3 regions of the Cellulomonas sp. Root137 genome follow, and region 3 is predicted to be linked to each of the others. Evidence: predicted binding sites of a transcription regulator. Region 3 holds the regulator's gene; each other region holds the start of a gene.
What was found. The regulator HrcA, encoded in region 3, represses chaperone genes, less so after heat shock. The targets are predictions, from matches to a motif close to TTNGCACTCGNNNNNNNCGAGTGCNAA.
Positions count from the first base shown of each region.

Region 1: the regulator HrcA is predicted to act here: its motif matches at 1,389-1,415, upstream of ASD18_RS17985 (FmdB family zinc ribbon protein).
Region 2: the regulator HrcA is predicted to act here: its motif matches at 1,430-1,456, upstream of groL (chaperonin GroEL).

Region 1 is NZ_LMFG01000004.1:88,597-91,870, forward strand. It holds gene mscL (large conductance mechanosensitive channel protein MscL) at 1-97, opposite strand, end outside; gene cpaB (Flp pilus assembly protein CpaB) at 205-885, opposite strand; gene ASD18_RS17985 (FmdB family zinc ribbon protein) at 1,038-1,349, opposite strand; gene ASD18_RS17990 (penicillin acylase family protein) at 1,506-3,274, shown strand, end outside.
Region 2 is NZ_LMFG01000001.1:69,760-73,033, reverse strand. It holds gene ASD18_RS00345 (glycoside hydrolase family 15) at 1-1,375, opposite strand, end outside; gene groL (chaperonin GroEL) at 1,608-3,236, shown strand.
Region 3 is NZ_LMFG01000001.1:2,176,143-2,179,416, reverse strand. It holds gene ASD18_RS10280 (16S rRNA (uracil(1498)-N(3))-methyltransferase) at 1-6, opposite strand, end outside; gene dnaJ (molecular chaperone DnaJ) at 29-1,156, opposite strand; gene hrcA (heat-inducible transcriptional repressor HrcA) at 1,218-2,240, opposite strand; gene ASD18_RS10265 (DUF3097 domain-containing protein) at 2,376-3,233, shown strand.

The DNA of each region.
Region 1 (3,274 bases), on a different contig from region 3:
ACTGGACGACCGCGCCGAACGCGGCACCGATCACGACACCGACGGCCAGCTCGATCGCGTTGCCGCGGGAGATGAAGTCCTTGAATCCTTGGAGCATCGTCGCGATTCCCTTCGGTCGGTGGTCCGCCTTCTGCGGCCACTGAGGTGGGTCAGGGTTCTGGGGGTTGTCGTGCTCCGTCGGCGCAGCGCGCCCGGAATGCACGATCATGGCACGACGACCGCGGACAGCAACGCGGAAGCGGCGGCCCCCGCGAGAGCGGGCGCCTCGGTCGGGGAGACGGCGAGCAGGACCGGAACCGACGCGTCACCGGAGCCGCCCAGACCCAGCGCACCGCCGGGGCCGTCCTGACGGGCGACCGGCAGGACGAGCGCCCTCGTCGCGACCACCCCGCCCGGGCCGCCCTCCGCCGTCGCTGCCAGCACGTCCACCCGCACGCCCGGCGACAGCAGCCCCGCGACGGCGGGATCGGCGAACCGGACCGTCGCCACCACCGTGCCGGGCGGTCCGCGCACCTCGTCGTCGGCCAGCAGGCCGGGGAGCACCGGGACGCCGGTCGCGAGGGGGACGGCGGCAGCGGAGCCGACCACGTCCGCCGGGTCCGTGACCGCTCCGTCGGGGGCGACGGACCGGGGGAACCGGCTGACGCGGACGTCGGCGCTGGTCAGCGTGGTCCCGGCAGGGATCTCCCGCGCCGCGACCACCACGGCGGACGTCGGCGGGTCCGGCGGGCGCAGCGACTGCACTATGCAGGCGGCGGCGACGCCGAGGAACGCCGCGGCGACCGCGAACCGAGTGCGCCACAGGGCGGACCGCAGGGTCACCTGCCACGGGCGGCGGCGGTGGGGGAGCGGCGGCGGGCGGCCGGCGAGCAGGTGGGGGTGCATGACGGCCGACGGTAGAGCGGCCGCGGGTGCGGGAAGCCGGGGACGGCGACGATGTGAACAGCCCCCGCGTGCGCGAGGGCTGCGGGCGGCTCGACAGACGAGTTCGGCGCCCCCACCCGCAGGTGACGGCGCCGAGGCTCAGGCGACGAGGGTCAGGCGGAGGCGGCGGGCTTCGCGACCGGCGTGGGCGTCGAGGACGCGGCGGACGTCGAGGAGTCCGACGACGAGGACGCCGGCGCGGGGCTCGTCGTGCTCGCGGCCGGGGTCAGGGCCGACGACTTCGCACCGGCGCGCGCGTCGTTGCGGTAGAACCCGGAGCCCTTGAACACGACGCCGACCGAGGAGAACACCTTGCGCAGGCGTCCGTCGCACTCGGGGCAGACGCTCAGCGAGTCGTCACTGAACGACTGCACCGTCTCGAAGGCGTGACCGCATGCCGTGCAGGCGTAGGCGTAGGTGGGCACTGAAGTTCTCCTGGCAGCTCATCGAGCGGGTCAGTCGGTCTGGCACTCGCATCGTCCGAGTGCCAATCGTAACCGCTACGCCGCTCAGGACATTCCGACCGCCCGCGCCGGGCGCCACGCCAGCCGGACCGGTGGCGGCGAAGTACCCTCCGAAGCGTGTCTCGTCGCCGCCTCCTTCGTCTCTCCCTGGTCACCGTCGCCGCGGTGGTCGTCCTCGCGCTCGTCGCCGTGATGGTCACGGCCGTCATCGTGGTGCGGCGCCCGCTGCCCGAGGTCTCCGGCGAGAAGGAGCTGGCGGGCCTCGACGCCGACGTCATCGTGACCCGCGACGACCGGGGAGTCCCGACGATCACGGCGACGACCTCCCGCGACCTGTTCCGCGCCCAGGGCTACGTCGCCGCGCAGGACCGCTTCTTCGAGATGGACTACCGCCGGCACGTGACGTCGGGCCGGCTGTCGGAGCTGGTGGGGGAGAACGAGGACGCGCTCGCGGCCGACAAGGTGATCCGGACCTTCGGCTGGCGCCGGGTGGCCCAGCAGGAGTGGGACCTCCTGCAACCCGCCACGCGTGACGCCCTGCAGGCCTACGCCGACGGGGTCAACGACTACCTCGCCGACCGCGACCCGGGTGCGGTCGCCGTCGAGTACAGCGTCCTCGGCCTGCAGGTGGACGTCGCGGCGCCGGAGGAGTGGGACCCGGTCGACTCGCTCGCGTGGCTCAAGGCGATGGCCTGGGACCTGCGCGGCAACTACGACGCCGAGCTGGAGCGCGCTGCCTCGTACTCGACCATCGGTGACGTCGCCCGGGTCGAGGAGCTCTTCCCCACGTACCCGCAGGACCTCAACCTGCCGATCCTCACCGCGGCGGACCTGCCGGTCACCACGGTGGAGCAGGCGGCGTCGAGGACGACCTCGCTCGACCTCGACAGCGCGGACCTCCAGGAGGCGATGGCGTCGGCGTCCGCGGCGCTCGCCGCGGTGCCGCACCTCGTGGGCGACGGCGAGGGCGTCGGGTCGAACTCGTGGGTGGTCTCCGGCGCCTTCACCGAGTCCGGCAAGCCGCTGCTGGCCAACGACCCGCACCTCGGCATCTCGGCGCCGGGCATCTGGGAGCAGATCGGCCTGCGGTGCGACGACGTGTCCGCCGCGTGCCCGTACGACGTCTCCGGGTTCGCGTTCGCGGGCCTGCCGGGCGTGGTCATCGGGCACAACGCCTCGCTCGCGTGGGGCCTGACCAACCTGGGCGCCGACGTCACCGACTTCGTCCTCGAGCGGGTCGACGAGGACACCACCCGGCTCGACGGGGCGTCGGCGCCGATCACGGAGCGCACCGAGGTCATCAAGGTCAACGGCGGCGACGACGTGCGGCTGACCGTGCGGGAGTCCGTGCACGGGCCGCTGGTGTCCGACGTGCTGGACCTCGTGGGCGTCGGCACCGCCCCCGTCCCCGAGGGCGCGCCCGGCCGGACCTTCGAGGTCGCGCTCGCGTGGACCGCCCTGCAGCCGGGTCGGACCATGGACGCCGTGCTGGCGATCAACGTCGCCAAGACCGCCGCGGACATCCAGGCGGCCGCCGCGCTGTTCGACGTGCCGTCGCAGAACATCGTCTTCGCGACGACGGACGGCCACATCGGCTACCAGGCTCCGGGCCGGATCCCTGTCCGCGCGAACGTCTCCGACGGCCCGGTGCCCTCCGACGGCACGTGGCCGCGGCCGGGCTGGGACAGCCGGTACGACTGGCAGGGCTTCGTCGACGCGGCCGCGATGCCGCGCGCGCTCGACCCGGTCGAGGGGTTCGTCGTCACGGCCAACCAGGCGGTCACCCCCGCCGGCGTGGGCCCGTTCCTCACCGACGACTGGGACTACGGCTACCGCGCGCAGCGGATCCGCACCCTGCTCACGGCGGCGACGACCGACGACAAGGT
Region 2 (3,274 bases), 2.1 Mb from region 3:
GGGTGCGGTGGGTGTCCAGGAACGAGAGCCAGCCGTCGGCCAGGTCGGTGTGGCCGCTCTCCGCGGCCACCCACGCGTAGAGCGACGTCTGCGGCGTCCAGGAGACGCCGTCGTCGCGCCAGCCGGCTCCGGGCGCCAGGCCGTTGGCGGGGCGGACCATGGCCACGGCCGACGCCCGCCACGCCTCGTCGGCACCCGGGACCGCGGTGGTGAGGAAGGGCGGCAGCAGGAAGGCGCTGGCGGCGTCCGCGTGCCCGCCGTCCGCGTACCGCGCGAACCCGGTCGGGCCGAACGCGCGGATCACTGCCACCTTGGAGCGGATCGCGGCGTCGAAGGCGGACCCGGCCAGCGCGTCGTCGCCCGTCAGGGGCAGGAGGGTCGACGCCTGCTGCAGGCCGGCGACGAGCGGCGCGACCGTGCCGAGCGTGAGGGCGTCCTCGGGCACCTCCCAGTAGTCCGGTGACGCGGGCGGGAGACCGTCGCGCCCGACGAGCTCGATCGCGTGCCGGGTGGAGCGGACGATCAACGGCCGGAGCTCCTCGGCGGCCGCGGTGCGCTCGGCGGGATCGGCGATCTCCGCGAGGACCAGGCCGGCGGCCCACAGCGCCCACCCGGTGCCGTCCGTCTGCACGCCGCGGTCGTCGGGCGGCCCCGAGCCGTCGGGCAGGTACCGCGCCTGGAAGGAGCCGTCCGCGGACTGCACCCGGTCGAGGAAGCAGAGGATCTCGAGGGCGTCGTCGACGTGGCCGGTCCGGGCCAGCGCCACGGCCACGAACGAGGCGTCGCGCGGCCACACGTACCGCCACTTCTCCGACCAGGCCGCGACGGCCGCACCGTCCGGGAGCATGAGCGCGTGCAGGTCCAGCAGGGCGGCGCGAGCCATGTCCTCGTACGGCCCGCCGACGCCGGGGACGGTGCCGGAGGCGAGCCAGGCGCGCTGGCGGCCGGCGACCGAGGCGGCGGCGCGCGCGGTGGCACCGTGCCCGGCAGGGGCCGCTCCGGTGACCGCGCGAGCGAGGGTCGACGCCGCAGGGTCGACGACGTGGGTGCCGGCCAGGAACGTCGCGTCGGTGCCGGGCGCCAGGGGCACCCGGAGGCCGCCCGGGAGCGTGGTGAGGCCCTCGTGGTAGAGCGGGATCGACGCGTACTCCGGGGCGGGCGGGGCGGCGGCCGGCGGGGCCGGGGTCTCGGCGGCGCGCGCTCCGGCCGGCGCCGTGGCGACGATGGCGGTGGTGGCCGCGACCACGAACGCCACGGCGAGGGCGCCCCCCGTGCGCCGGCGGCGGTCCGCGTGCCGGGCACGACGCAGGGGCGCGACGACCGCGCCCGCGGTACGCCGACCGCCGGTGTCGACGTCCTCGTCGTGATCCTGCACACGCGCACGATAGCCCTGACGCGGCTCCTGGGGTGCCGCTCTGAGTGAACGCTGCTTGCACTCTCGGGGGTCGAGTGCTAACCATTGGACTTAGCACTCTCCGGTGGAGAGTGACAGAATCACCACGGCCGTCCGGTGAGGGCCGTCGCACGCGGGACAAGACCGCGGGTGACGTGCCCGTCCGTCGCGGGCACCCTCGGCCGACCCGAACCCAGTGAAGGATCACAGCCCCATGGCCAAGATCATTGCCTTCAACGAGGAGGCCCGCCGCGGCATCGAGCGGGGACTCAACATCCTCGCCGACACCGTCAAGGTCACCCTCGGCCCGAAGGGCCGCAACGTCGTCCTGGACAAGAAGTGGGGCGCCCCCACGATCACCAACGACGGCGTCTCCATCGCCAAGGAGATCGACCTCGAGGACCCCTTCGAGAAGATCGGTGCGGAGCTCGTCAAGGAGGTCGCCAAGAAGACGGACGACGTCGCGGGCGACGGCACCACCACCGCCACCGTGCTCGCCCAGGCGCTCGTGCGCGAGGGCCTGCGCAACGTCGCGGCCGGCGCCAACCCGATCGCGCTGAAGAAGGGCATCGAGAAGGCCGTCGAGGCCGTCACCGCTGCCCTGCTCGCGCAGGCGAAGGACGTCGAGACCAAGGAGGAGATCGCCGCCACGGCCGCCATCTCCGCCGGCGACCAGGCGATCGGCGACCTCATCGCCGAGGCGCTCGACAAGGTCGGCAAGGAAGGCGTCATCACCGTCGAGGAGTCCAGCGCGCTGGGCCTCGAGCTCGAGCTCACCGAGGGCATGCGCTTCGACAAGGGCTTCCTGTCGGCGTACTTCGTGACCGACCCGGAGCGCCAGGAGGCCGTCCTCGAGGACGCCTACGTGCTGCTCGTCGAGTCGAAGATCTCGAACGTCAAGGACCTGCTGCCGCTGCTGGAGAAGGTCATCCAGGCCGGCAAGCCGCTGTTCATCGTCGCCGAGGACGTCGAGGGCGAGGCCCTGGCCACGCTCGTCGTCAACAAGATCCGTGGCCTGTTCAAGTCGGTCGCCGTCAAGGCCCCCGGCTTCGGCGACCGCCGCAAGGCGATGCTGCAGGACATGGCCATCCTCACCGGTGGCCAGGTCGTCTCCGAGACCGTCGGTCTCAAGCTCGACACGGTGGGCCTCGAGGTCCTCGGTACGGCGCGCAAGATCGTCGTCACCAAGGACGAGACCACCATCGTCGAGGGCTCCGGCGACGCCGCCCAGATCCAGGGCCGCGTTTCGCAGATCCGTGCCGAGATCGAGAACTCGGACTCGGACTACGACCGCGAGAAGCTGCAGGAGCGCCTCGCCAAGCTCGCCGGTGGCGTCGCCGTCATCAAGGCGGGCGCGGCCACCGAGGTCGAGCTCAAGGAGCGCAAGCACCGCATCGAGGACGCCGTGCGCAACGCCAAGGCGGCCGTCGAGGAGGGCATCGTCGCCGGTGGTGGCGTGGCGCTCATCCAGGCCGGCAAGACCGCGTTCGAGGGCCTCAAGCTCGAGGGCGACGAGGCGACCGGTGCGCAGATCGTGAAGCTCGCGATCGAGGCCCCGCTCAAGCAGATCGCGATCAACGCCGGTCTCGAGGGTGGCGTCGTCGTCGAGAAGGTGCGCAACCTCCCCGTGGGTCACGGCCTCAACGCCGCGACCAACACGTACGAGGACCTGCTCGCCGCGGGCGTCAACGACCCGGTGAAGGTCACGCGCTCCGCGCTGCAGAACGCGGCGTCCATCGCCGCGCTGTTCCTCACCACCGAGGCCGTCGTGGCCGACAAGCCGGAGCGCAACAACGCGCCCTCCGGTGGCGGCGGTGGCGAGGACTTCGGCGGCGGGTTCTGATCCGCAGCTGAACCGCTGAGCACCATCTAGCACGGCCG
Region 3 (3,274 bases):
GCTCATGACGCGGCCGTCACCGTCACGCTCACCGACCGGAGAGCTTGTCGCGCAGCTTGGCGAACACGCCGGAGCTCGACGCCGCGAGCCGTGCCTCCGGACGCTCCTCGCCGCGCAGGGTCGCGAGCCGGCGCAGCAGCTCCGCCTGCTCGTCGTCCATGGCGGTCGGGACGTGCACCTCGACGTGGACATGCAGGTCACCGCGGCCGGGGGCGTGCAGGTGACCGACGCCGAGCCCCTTGATCGAGACGATCTGGGACGGCTGCGTGCCGGGACGCAGATCGACCTCCTGCGGCCCGTCCAGCGTGTCCAGCGTGAGCACGGTGCCCAGGGCGGCCGCGGTCATCGGCACCTCGAGCGTCGCGTGCAGGTCGTCGCCGCGCCGCACGAACGTGTCGTGCTTGCGCTCGCGCACCTCGAGGTAGACGTCGCCGGCAGGGCCGCCGGCCGGGCCGACCTCGCCCTGGCCGGTGAGCTTGATCCGCGTCCCGGTGTCCACACCCGCGGGCACGTCCACGGCCAGCGTGCGGCGCGAGCGGACCCGGCCCTCACCCGAGCACTCGGTGCACGGTTCGGGGATGACGGTGCCGAAGCCGTGGCACGCGGCGCAGGGCTGCGTGGTCATGACCTGGCCGAGGAACGAGCGCGCGACGCGCTGCACCGACCCGCGGCCGCCGCAGACCTCGCAGGTGCGCGGCGACGTCCCCGGACGGCAGCACGACCCGTTGCAGGTCGGGCAGATCACCGCGGTGTCCACCGGGACCTCGCGGTGCACGCCGAACGTGACCTCGGCGAGGTCGAGGTCCAGCCGCACGAGGGCGTCCTGGCCGCGCCGGGCGCGCGGGATCGGACCGCGCTGGGCGGCCGCTCCCGTGGCGGCACCGAAGAACGTCTCGAAGATGTCCTGGAAGCCGAAGCCGCCCCCCATGCCGCCACCGGGCGACGACGGGTCCCCGCCCAGGTCGTAGGCGCGGCGCTTCTCGGGGTTGCCCAGCACGTCGTACGCGCGTGAGACGTCCTTGAACGTGTCCTCGGAGCCGGCGTCCGTCCCCGCGACGTCGGGGTGGTGCTCGCGGGCGAGCTTGCGGTACGCCTTCTTGATCTGCTCCGGCGTCGCGTCACGCGGCACGCCGAGGATCTCGTAGTAGTCGGTCACAGGAGGGTCTGCTCGCTTCCAGCGGTCGTGGAACAGGTCTCAGGTCGAACGTGTGCGTGCGTCATTGCGCGAGGATGCGCGTCAGGTACCGGGCCACCGCACGGACCGCGGACATGGTGCCGGGGTAGTCCATCCGGAGTGGTCCGATCGAGCCGATGCGCGCCACCGACCCACCGCCCTCGTCGCCGTAGCCGGTGGTCACGAAGCTCGTCTCGAACAGCCCGTCGTGCTGGGTCTCGCGGCCGATGCGCACCGCGACCGTCGCGGAGTCCTCGGCCATCTCGGACAGCAGCCGCAGGAGCACCACCTGCTCCTCGAGCGCCTCGAGCACGGGGCCGATCGCGCGCACGTCCGTGCTGCCGACGCGCGCGAGGTTGGCGGTGCCGGCCAGCACCACCCGCTCCTCCGACTCCTGCGCCAGCGTCTCCTCGAGGACGGCTACGACGGCGTTGACGAGTGCCTGGTCCGCGGGCGCGAACGCGTCGGTCAGCTCGCCCAGCGCGACCGGCAGCTCGGACAGCCGCCGACCCGCCGCGCTCACGTTCAGGCGGGACCGCAGCCGCGCGACCACGGACTCGTCGAGGTCGGTGACCAGCTCGAGCGTGCGCTGCTCGACGCGACCCGTGTCGGTGATGAGGACCACCAGCAGGTGCCGGGCGCCGACGGGCACGAGCTCCACGTGCCGCAGCGCCGAGCGCCGCAGCGACGGGTACTGGACGACGGCGACCTGGTGCGTCAGCTGCGCGATGAGCCGCACGGCCCGGTCGACGACGTCGTCGAGGTCCTGCGCGTTCTCCAGGAACGTGCCGATGGCGCGGCGCTCCGGGCTGGACAGCGGCTTCACGGTCGAGAGCTGGTCGACGAACAGCCGGTAGCCCTTGTCCGTCGGCACCCGGCCGGCCGAGGTGTGCGGCTGGGCGATGTACCCGCCCTCCTCGAGGGCTGCCATGTCGTTGCGGATGGTCGCGGGCGAGACGCCGAGCGAGTGCCGCTCGACGAGCGCGCGGGAGCCCACCGGCTCCTTGGTGGCGACGTAGTCCTCGACGATCGCGCGCAGCACGTCCAGCCGCCGGTCCTCGCTCATGTCGCCTCCTCCGTCGTCGCTCGAGCAGTCCGTGGGTAGCACTCCCCGCACAGGAGTGCCAATGCTACGCCGGGGGCGCGACACTCACGGGGTGGCGTCCGGGGACGGCGCGACCGCGGCCCCTAGGCTGCCCGGGTGAACGACGACCGCTACGGCTCGGACGTGCTCGGGGGCTCCGGCTCGACGCACCACCGGCCCACCCGCACCAGCCGCCCCCAGCCCGCCGAGACCGGCCTCGTCGTCGAGGAGGTCACCACCGGGTGGGTCGGCGCCGTCGTCCGGGTGGAAAAGTCGGGCGGCCAGCACGTCGTCGTCCTCGAGGACCGGCGCGGTCGCACCCGCACCTTCCCGCTGGGTCGGGGCTTCTGGCTGGACGGCGAGCCCGTGGCGCTCACCGCTCCCGTGCGCGCCCCGGCACCCGCGAAGCCCACCCGCACGGCCTCGGGGTCCGTCGCCGTGCACGACGCCCGCGCTCGCGTGGCCCGCGGCAGCCGGATCTGGGTGGAGGGCAAGCACGACGCCGAGCTGGTGGAGAAGGTCTGGGGCGACGACCTGCGGCTCGAGGGCGTGGTCGTCGAGCTGCTCGACGGCGTCGACAACCTCGCCGACGCCCTGCGGGACTTCTCCCCCGGCCCCGGGCGCCGCGTGGGGGTGCTGGTGGACCACCTGGTGTCCGGGTCGAAGGAGAGCCGGATCGCCGCCGACGCCGTCCGCGGTCACCCCGCCGGATCCGTCCTCGTGCTCGGGCACCCGTACGTCGACGTGTGGCAGGCCGTCCGGCCCGAGCGGATCGGCCTGACCGCATGGCCCGTCATCGAGCGCGGCACCGAGTGGAAGCACGGGATCCTGCGCGAGCTCGGCTGGCCCGCCGACGAGCAGGCGGACGTCGCCCGCGCGTGGCAGCGCATCCTGCGCTCGGTGCGCAGCTACGCCGACCTGGAGCCGAGCCTGCTGGGCCGTGTCGAGGAGCTCATCGACTTCGTCACGGCATGACGGTGCCCGGCCGACCGGGGGCCGACCGGGCACCGCACGTG